Regions from separate parts of the Nocardioides sp. YIM B13467 genome, predicted to be linked through region 2. Evidence: riboswitches for the same ligand, from Rfam matches in the RefSeq annotation. Region 2 holds a riboswitch; the other holds the start of a gene.
The links. Region 2 has a riboswitch for cobalamin ahead of ACFX43_RS15350 (cobaltochelatase subunit CobN). Riboswitches for the same ligand answer to the same signal wherever they lie in the genome.
Positions count from the first base shown of each region.

Region 1: linked by a shared signal. The riboswitch ahead of ACFX43_RS24690 (prenyltransferase/squalene oxidase repeat-containing protein) and the one ahead of ACFX43_RS15350 (cobaltochelatase subunit CobN) in region 2 are both predicted to bind cobalamin.

Region 1 is NZ_JBHZPJ010000046.1:3,656,781-3,661,632, forward strand. It holds gene gatA (Asp-tRNA(Asn)/Glu-tRNA(Gln) amidotransferase subunit GatA) at 1-153, shown strand, start outside; gene gatB (Asp-tRNA(Asn)/Glu-tRNA(Gln) amidotransferase subunit GatB) at 150-1,643, shown strand; gene ACFX43_RS24680 (NYN domain-containing protein) at 1,775-2,533, shown strand; gene ACFX43_RS24685 (hypothetical protein) at 2,558-3,193, opposite strand; cobalamin riboswitch at 3,260-3,395, shown strand; gene ACFX43_RS24690 (prenyltransferase/squalene oxidase repeat-containing protein) at 3,461-4,534, shown strand; gene ACFX43_RS24695 (hypothetical protein) at 4,528-4,852, shown strand, end outside.
Region 2 is NZ_JBHZPJ010000046.1:1,707,365-1,712,216, reverse strand. It holds gene ACFX43_RS15350 (cobaltochelatase subunit CobN) at 1-1,213, opposite strand, end outside; cobalamin riboswitch at 1,247-1,392, opposite strand; gene ACFX43_RS15345 (GNAT family N-acetyltransferase) at 1,370-1,930, opposite strand; gene ACFX43_RS15340 (phytoene desaturase family protein) at 1,941-3,422, opposite strand; gene ACFX43_RS15335 (alpha/beta fold hydrolase) at 3,427-4,584, opposite strand; gene ACFX43_RS15330 (lyase family protein) at 4,584-4,852, opposite strand, start outside.

The sequences.
Region 1 (4,852 bases), 1.9 Mb from region 2:
CCGGCCGGGGTCTCCGACGTGGACGGGCTGCCCGTCGGCGTACAGCTCCTGGCTCCGGTCCTGGAGGACGCCCGTCTCTACCGCGTCGGTGCCGCGCTCGAGGGCGCCATCGGCCCGGTGCTCTCGATCGACAAGCTGGAGGTGGCCCGATGACGGAGACTCTCGTCCCGTTCGACGAGGTGCTGGAGCGCTACGACCCGGCCTTCGGGCTCGAGGTGCACGTCGAGCTCAACACCAACACCAAGATGTTCTGCGGCTGCCCGGCGACGTTCGGCGGCGAGCCGAACTCCCAGGTCTGCCCGACCTGCCTCGGCCTGCCCGGCTCGATGCCGGTCGTGAACGCCAAGGCGGTGGAGAGCGCGATCCGGATCGGCCTCGCGCTCAACGGCTCGATCGCGGAGTGGTGCCGGTTCGCCCGGAAGAACTACTTCTACCCGGACATGCCGAAGAACTTCCAGACCTCGCAGTACGACGAGCCGATCGTCTACGACGGCTACCTCGACGTCGAGGTCGAGGGGGAGACCTTCCGGGTCGAGATCGAGCGTGCCCACATGGAGGAGGACACCGGCAAGACCACCCACATCGGTGGCGCGACCGGCCGCATCCACGGCGCCGACTACTCGCTGGTCGACTACAACCGTGCGGGCATCCCGCTGATCGAGATCGTCACCCGACCGATCCTCGGCACCGGTGCCAAGGCGCCGCTGGTGGCGAAGGCCTACGTCGCCGCGCTGCGCGAGATCCTGCTGGGTCTGGGTGTCTCCGACGTACGCATGGACCAGGGCTCGATGCGCTGCGACGTCAACCTGTCGCTGTCCCCGAAGGGGTCCGGGACGTTGGGGACGCGGACCGAGACGAAGAACGTCAACTCGCTGCGCTCGGTCGAGCGGGCCGTACGTTTCGAGATGTCGCGCCACGCCGGCATCCTCGACGCGGGGGAGGCGATCTTCCAGGAGACCCGCCACTTCCACGAGGACACCGGCACCACCTCGGCCGGCCGGGCGAAGTCGGACGCCGACGACTACCGCTACTTCCCCGAGCCCGACCTCGTCCCGGTCGCGCCGTCGCGAGAGTGGGTCGAGGAGCTGCGCGCGAGCCTGCCGGAGCGCACTGCCGACAAGCGGGCCCGCCTGCAGGTCGAGTGGGGCTACTCCGACCTGGAGATGCGCGACGTCTGGGCCGCCGGCGCTCTGTCGCTGATCGAGGCGACGGTCGCCGAAGGAGCCTCCGCACAGGCCGCCCGCAAGTGGTGGATGGCCGAGCTCTCCCGCAGCGCCAACGACCGTGGCGTCGAGCTCGCCGAGCTCGGGGTCACCCCGGTGCAGGTCGCCGAGGTGCAGAAGCTGGTCGACGCCAAGACGCTGACCGACAAGCTGGCCCGCCAGGTCTTCGAGGGTCTTCTGGCAGGTGAGGGCACGGTCTCGGAGATCATCGACGCCCGCGGGCTCGCCGTGGTCTCCGACGACGGCGCCCTCGGTGCCGCCGTCGACGACGCCATCGCCGCCCAGCCCGCGGTCGCCGAGAAGATCCGCGGCGGCAACCAGGCCGCGGCCGGTGCGCTCATCGGCGCGGTGATGAAGGCGACCGGCGGCAAGGCCGACGCCAAGCGGGTCCGCGAGCTGATCCTGGAGAAGCTCGCCTAAGACTCACGCCGAGTCGGCTCGTCCTGACATCAGAATCCGCCGAGTCGGCGCGTCATGACGCGCCGACTCGGCGGTGGTTTTGGTCAGGATGAGCCGACTCGGCGGTGGGTGGCACTGGCAGACTGTCCGGCGTGACCGAGCCCTTCCGCATTGCCCTGCTCATCGACGCGGACAATGCTCCCGCGTCCAAGATCGACGCCATCCTGAACGACCTGGCCGAGTACGGCGAGGTGACGATCCGCCGGGCCTACGGAAACTGGACCAAGTCCGAGCTCAAGGGGTGGATCGGGGAGCTGCACGACGCCGCCATCCGGCCGATGCAGCAGTTCGACCTGACCGCCCACAAGAACGCCTCCGACATGGCGCTCGCCATCGACGCGGTCGAGCTGCTGCACGCGGCGGTGCCGGACGCGTTCGCGCTGGTCTCCTCCGACTCCGACTTCACGCCGCTGGTGCACTACCTACGGGAGAAGGGTCGCGCGGTCTACGGCTACGGCCGGGAGAAGACGCCGGCGCCGTTCAAGAGCGCCTGTACCCGGTTCACCGTCGTGGAGAAGCTCGGTGACACCGAGGAGGAGACCGAGGCCGACACCGAGCCCGGGACGCCGCGCACCCGCAAGCCGTCGTCGTCGGCGACCAACGGGCAGCTGCTGAAGCGCAACGCCCGGCTGATCCAGCTGCTGCGCAACTCCATCGCGGCGGCCGCAGACGACGACGGCTGGGCCCTGGTCGGCACCGTGGTCTCCCGTATCCGCAACCAGTCCTCCGAGGACCCGCGCAACTATGGCTACGCCACCTGGACCAAGCTCATCAAGGCGATCGACCTCTTCGAGCTCAAGGACGAGGGCACCTCGGCGATCGCGGTCAGCGACAAACGCACCAAGAAGTGACGTACGCCCGTCCGGGCCACATGGCTAGCGGGTCTGCGCGGAGGCCGGGCGGGCACATCTGATGCCCTTGGGCACCGACCCGTGGAGGTGCTTCAGCGCGGCCTTGAAGTCGCGGCAGCGCTCGGTGTCCTCCTTCTTGTTGTAGGGATAGCCGATCGCCGCGTTGACCCCGCCCATGTCGAGGGCGTCGGCTAGCGGGTTGATGTCGCGGGCGACGGTCCAGTACCACCGCGAGATCGGCGCGCTGTAGTCCAGCGACCGGGCGAGCTCGGGGCGGCGGCGAAGGTCGATGTCGAAGTAGGCGCCGGCGTCGGTGTAGTTGGCCTCGCCGGTCAGCTGGATGTAGCCGCGGCCGGTGAACTTCCGCTTGTCGCGGCCCTTGGCGTCGTGGTGGAAGGAGCTCTCGTTGGCGAGCGTGGTCAGATACGCCGCCTGCCGGTAGGCGGTGGTGATCCTGGCATCGGCCATGGCGCGGTTGAGGCTCGGCAGCCCGGTCTCGACGGTGCTCCGGTCACCGACCTTCTCGCCGAACATGGCGACCAGATCGGCGTACGTGACCGATGTCCGTGCCTCCTCCGCGCCGGCTGTCGTGGTCGGGCAGAGGGCAAGAAGGGTGGCCGAGATCGAGGTTGCGACAAGGCCGAGAATCCTGTGGCGCATGGGGACAGAGTGACTGCTCGGCGGCGATCCCGCAAGCAGGGCTCGCCCGGCATAGGATTGCCCCGAATTAGCAGAGCCTCAATCAACACACGCCGTGGTGGGGGAAGCCGGTCGAATCCCGGCGCTGACCCGCAACCGTAGGCCCAGGCACCAAGAGTGTCCTGGGCGAGCCGGAGCACCTGCCGACGGACGCGTACTGACCTGACGCTGTCGTGGAAAGCAGCGGGTCGGCCCTGGGCCTTCCCGACGAACAGCGCGGAAGGAACCATGAAGAAGACCGTCCTCGGTGGCATCGCCGCCGCCCTCGCCCTCACCTCGCTCGCCGGCTGTGGCGAGAAAGCCGTCGAGGAGGGGGAGAAGCCCACCTACGACGCCAAGGTGTCCACCTCGGTGGCCGACTGGCTCGTGGCCCAGGCGCCGGAGGGCGTGGCCCGCAACGCGCAGTACGGCACCGACGACTTCGGGCTCAGCGCCGACATCGGGATCGCGCTGGCAGAGGTCGGTGGCTACGACGAGGAGATCTCCACGATCGCCGCGGCCGTGATGGAGAACAAGAAGGCCTACACCTCGCCCGGGTTCGGCACCGTCACCTCGGCCGGGGCCACCGCGAAGGCGCTCGTTCTCCAGCAGAACGTCGACGCCTCCGACCCCGGCCTGCTGAAGCAGCTCGAGGGCACGGTCGCCGCGAGCGGCCGGATCGCCGACGAGCTCGACCCCAAGGACAAGAAGGCGGCCGACTACTCCAACACCATCGGACAGTCGTACGCCGTGTGGGCGCTGAACAACGCCGAGAGCAAGGAGGCCGCGGCCGCGACGGAGTTCCTGGCCGGGCAGCAGTGCGAGGAGGGGTGGTTCCGGGTCACCTTCACGGCCGACCCCGCCGCCGCTGACCAGACCTGCGACGCCGACCCGAAGGCCGCCCCGGACGCCGACGCCACCGCGTTCGCGCTGATCGCGCTCTCCTCGGTGGCCTCCCCGGAGGCGGAGAAGGCCGTCGCGGCCGGCGTGGAGTGGCTGAAGGAGACCCAGGCGGAGGACGGGTCGTTCAAGGCCGCGACCGGCAACATCGCCAACTCCAACACCACCGGCCTGGCCGGGTGGGCGTTCGGTCGCGCCGGTGAGACCGACGCCGCGGAGAAGGCGGCGAGCTGGGTCGCCGACCACGTCGTGACCTGTGGCGAGGACGCCGGCGCGGTGGCCTATGACGACGCCGCGCTGACCGAGGGCAACACCAAGGGCCTGACCAAGGAGTCCGAGGGGATGTACCGCCTCGCCGCCGCTCAGGCGCTGCCGTCGCTGGTCTTCCTGCCCAAGGATGCGACCGCGAAGAGCTCGTGCTGATCCTGCGGTCCTCGTTGGTGGCCCTGGCGATCCTCGCCGGGGCCACCGCACCTGTCTTCACCCCTGTCTCCGCCTCGTCTGCGGCATCGTCCGCCGAGGCGTGTGACGGCGTCACCGTCGTCGTCGAGCCCAACGCGTTGGGTGGCGGTCCCGAGGTCACCTGTGTCCAGCCCGAGGAGGGTGACACCGGCGCCGATCTCTTCGAGAAGGCGGGGCATCCGCTCACCTATGTGACCTCGATGCCCAGCGTCGTATGTCGCGTCGATGAGCGGCCGAAAGCTGCCGGTTGCGCTCAGATGCCGCCTGCCGACGCGTACT
Region 2 (4,852 bases):
CGGCGGCGATCAGGGCGTGGATCAGCGCGTCGCCGGCGGCCGTGTCGTCGAGGCCATCGATGATGCGTACGACCTCGTTGTCCTGCCCCAGGTCATAGCCCTCCTCGCGGAGCCGGCGCAGCATCCGGATCGCGGAGACCGGGGTGTCCAGGCCGACCGCGTTGCCGATCCGGGAGTGCTTGGTGGGGTAGGCGGAGAGCACCAGCGCGAGGCGCTTGTCCGGGTTGGGCGTGTGCCGCAGGCGCGCGTGGTTGACCGCGATCCGGGCGACCCGCGCGGTGCGCTCGGGGTCGGCGACGTAGTGGGGGAGACCCTGCTCGTCGAGCTCCTTGAAGGAGAACGGGGCGGTGATGATCCGCCCGTCGAACTCGGGGATCGCGATCTGGTTGGCCGAGTCGAGCGGCGTGACGCCGTCGTCGGAGGCCTCCCACTCCGCGCGCGAGCTGGTCAGGCACAGTCCCTGGAGCACCGGGATGTCGAGCGCCGCCATCCGCTCCACGTCCCAGGCCTCGTCCTCGCCGCCGGCGCTCGCCGAGGCGGGCACCGAGCCGCCGGCCGCGAGCACGGTCACGATCAGCGCGTCGAGGGTGCCGAGCGCCTCGTAGAGGTCGTCGGGGGCCGAGCGCAGCGAGCCCGCGAAGACGGGTACGCCGGTGGCCGCGCCGGTCGCGTCGATGGCGTCGGCCAGCGCGTGGGCGAACGCGGTGTTCCCGCTGGTCTCGTGGGCGCGGTAGTAGAGCACCCCGATGCGCGGCTTCCCGTCGGTTGAGCCGGGCCGCTCCGCGAAACCCCACGCCGGGACGGTCGCCGGCGGCTCGAACCCGAAACCGGTCAGCAGGACCGTGTCGGAGAGGAACGCGTGCAGCTGGGCGAGGTTCGTCGGCCCGCCCTCAGCGAGATAGCGGTGCGCCTCGGCGGCGACACCCATCGGGACGGTGGAGTGCTCCATCAGCTCGGCGCTCGGCTGCTGCTCGCCGCCGAGGACCACGACCGGGGTGCCACGCTCCTTGACCGCGCTCAGGCCGTCCCAGAGATCGGTGGGCGAGCCGAGGAGCCGGAAGACGACCAGGTCGGCATCGGCCACGACCTGATCGAGGTCGGTCGCCCGCGAGGGGTTCGCCCAGGCGTACTCGGCGCCGCTGGCACGGGCCGAGAGCAGGTCGGTGTCCGAGGTGGACAGTAGGGCGATGCGTACGCGTGCAGAGTCGGCCATGCCGAGTTCCTCCTAGGGGTTCTCGCCCCGTCGATCGGTCGGATAGCCCGCGGCCAGTGTCTGGCTGTGTCCGTGCCCAGATGCTGTACGGACGTCACAGTGGCGGAACCGCCCCGGACTCTCACCGGGTTCCTGCGCCACGAGCGTGCTCGCAGCCTACCCCGCGCGGTGCTCGAGCCAGGTCTCGCGGGTGATCTCGTACTCGACCTCTCCGTCGGCGTGCCCGGCGAGCGGTTCCTCCCAGTCCTGCTGGAAGCTGCGCACGAAGCTCATCCCGACAGAGACCATGGTCGCGCGGGAGGCCTCGTTGACCGCCATCGTCTGCGCGATCACCCGATCGATCCCGAGATCCTCGAACCCGTGGCGGAGCAGCTCGAGGGAGCCTTCCTTCGCGAACCCCTTGCGCCAGTGGCGCTGCGGTAGCCGGTAGCCGAGCTCGGCGGCATCGGTGCGCGGCGGGTTGTCGGGCGGCTCGAACATGTAGAGCCCGACCGCCTCACCGGCCGAGAACCCGATCCACTTGCCCAGCGCCTCCGTCTCCTTCGCCACCCGGATCCACTTGTGCATCCGCTCCTCAGTCTCCTCCGGCCTGAGCGCGCGGGTGAACAGATGGCGGAGCACCACCGGATCCGAGTTGAGGTCGACCAGGAACGGCAGATGCTCCTCGCTCAACGGGACCAGGTCGAGGCGCTCGGTGCGCAGACGGGCTTGCGGCATGGGCCAGACGTTAGCCAGGACGTACGTCGGTGGCACCTGGTTTCCCCGTCGCGGCCAGGTGGCGCAGGGCGCGGTGAGCGGCGTGGTAGCCGCACATGCCGTGGACGCCGGCGCCGGGCGGGGTGGCGGCGGAGCAGAGGAACATCCCGGGGATGCCGGTGTCGTAGCCGGCGAGGGTCGGCCGGACGATGAGCTGGCGAAGGGTGTTGGCGCCGGTGGAGATGTCGCCCCCGACGTAGTTGAGGTTGTACGCCGCGTAGTCGGCCGGTGTGGTGACGTGCGTCGCCACGATCTGGTCGCGGAAGCCGGGGGCGAAGCGCTCGATCTGGGCAAGCACCGCGTCGGTGGCGTCGCCCTCGTAGGCGTGCGGGACGTGTGCGTAGGCCCAGACCGGGTTGAGGTCTCCGGCGGAGCGGGACGGGTCCGCGACGTACTGCTGCCCGAGCAGCACGAAGGGACGCTCGGGCATCCGGCCTGCCGCCATCTCCCCCTCGCTGGCCGCCACGTCCGCGAACGACCCGCCGAGATGGACGGTCCCGGCGCGGCCGACCTCCGGGTCACGCCACGGGATCGGACCGCGGACCGCCAGGTCGAGCTTGTACGCCGCGGGGCCGTGCTGCCACCTCCGCATCGCCCGGCGCGGCCGTTCGGGGAGGGCGGCGCCGGCGATGTCGGCGAAGCCGCCGGGGCTGGTGTCGAACAAGGTGACGTCGGCGTCAGGGAGGTCGGCGAGGTTGCGGACGGTGGTGCCGGTGACGATGTTGCCGCCCAGCTCCTCGAGCCGCTGCGCCATGGCGAGGGTGATCGCGTGGGAGCCGCCCTCCGCGACCGGCCATCCGTAGCGATGTCCGCTGACCACGAGCATGGTGCCCACGGCGGCCGTGCCCGGCCGGTCCAGCGGCTGGAAGGCGTGCGCCGCGCACCCGGCGAAGAGCCCCTTCGCCGCCTCCTCGCGGAACGCCCGCGCGAGCACGGTGGCCGGTGGCGCGGCGCGCATCCCGAAGCCGGCCAGGCGGAACGGATGCCGGGGGAGTCGCACGATCGGACCGAGGACGTGGTCCGAGATCGCGTCCCAGCCGCGTACGACCGGGCCGAACACCTGCTGCCAGCGCTGTCCGTCGGCGCCCAGGCCGGCGGCTGTCGCCTCGATCGAGCGGTGCAGGAGCGCGGCCGCTTCGTCATCGAGCGGATGGGCGAGCTCGATCTCGGGAAAACGCCAGGTCAGTCCGTACTTGTCCAGCTCGAGGCCACGGAGGAACGGTGAGGCCAGGCCGAGCGGATGGATCGCCGAGCAGATGTCGTGGCGCAGCCCGGGCAGGGTCAGCTCGGCGGTGCGCGTGCCACCGCCGACGGTCTCCGCGGCCTCGAGGACCGTCACCCTCACGCCCTGCTGCGCCAGCACGATCGCAGCCGCCAGCCCGTTGGGCCCGGCGCCTACGACGGTCGCGGAATGTGGCTTCATGACCCCGTTCTTACCAGCGGGGACGGTCATCCGCTCAGGCTCCGTCGTTCAAGACCCGGTTGGCGACGGCGAAGGCGGTGTTCGCGGCGGGTACGCCGACGTAGATCGAGGTCTGCAGGAGCACCTCGATGATCTCCTCGCGGGTCAGCCCGTTGGTGAGCGCGGCGCGGAGGTGGAACTCGAGCTCCTCGAAGTGGCGGCCGGCGACCAGGGCGGTGAGTACGCCGATCGAACGGTCCCGGCGGGCGAGGCCGGGGCGGGTCCAGATCGTGCCCCAGGCGTAGCGCGTGATCAGGTCCTGATAGTCGCGGTTGACGTCGGTGATCGCGGCGGTGGCCCGGTCGACGTGGTCGTCACCGAGAACCTGGCGGCGTACGTTCATCCCGGCCGCGTAGGCCTGGTCCGAGGCCGTCATGTGGGAGGTGATCAGGCTGGCGACGGCGTGCGGCGCCTCGGCGGGGGCGAGGTGGCCGACGGCGTCGAGGCTGACGAGCCGCCCGTTGCGCACCCCGACGGCGATCTCCTCGAGGGAGGCCGGCGGGGTCGGGGCGTCGTCGACACCCGCGATCGCCAGGACCGGGGCGGCGATCTCGGCGAGCCGGCCGCGGACGTCGTACGCCGCCAGCGCATCGCAGACCAGCGCATAGCTCTCCGCGTCGGCGTCGCGCAGCGAGTGGAGCAGGGCGCCGCCCCGGGCGGGCTCGCGCTCGAGGAAGCCGGGGGCGAACCAGCGCTGGGTGGAACCGGCGATCTGTGAGGCGGTGCCGGCGGCGCGTACGGTCTTCGCGCGGTCGTTCCAGCCATCGGGCTCGCCGATCTTGGCGCCGGTGTTGGTGAGCACCGCGGCGCTCACCCGGGTGGGTGCATCGAGCAGGAGTTGGAGGCCGACGGCCCCGCCGACCGAGTCGCCGGCGTAGGCGAAGGTGCCGTGGCGCTCGCCGCGGTCGGTGAGGACCCGGTCGACGCAGGCGAGCACGCCCGCGGCGAGGTCGGCCATGGAGAAGGCGTCGGTGGTGGGGGTGCCGTGGCCGTGGCCCGGGAGCTCCCAGCCGATGACGTGGAAGCTGTCCGCGAGCAGCTCGGCGGTGGCGGCCCAGAGCGTGGTCACCGAGGTGCCGAGGGACGGGCCGACCACCAGGATCGGCTTGCTCGGGTCTCCGGCCAGCTCGACGGGGGTGATCCTCGGGGTCATCACAGGTCCTTCCAGATCTCGTGGGCGCGGGCGACCGCGGAGTCGATGAGGGCGCCGGTGGCGCCGAGATAGTCGTCGAGACTGGTCGCGGCGCTGGTCCCGGTGAGTACGTCGCCTCCCACGAACCCGGTCAGCGATCGCTGCTCGGCCAGCAGGTCCGCACCGGCGGCTTCGGCGGTGGCGCGCATCCGGGCCGCGTCGACGCGGAGCCCGGCGAGAAGCTCGGTGGTCTGCGAGGCGGCGACGGCGCTGCGGCGGGCGAGTGTCT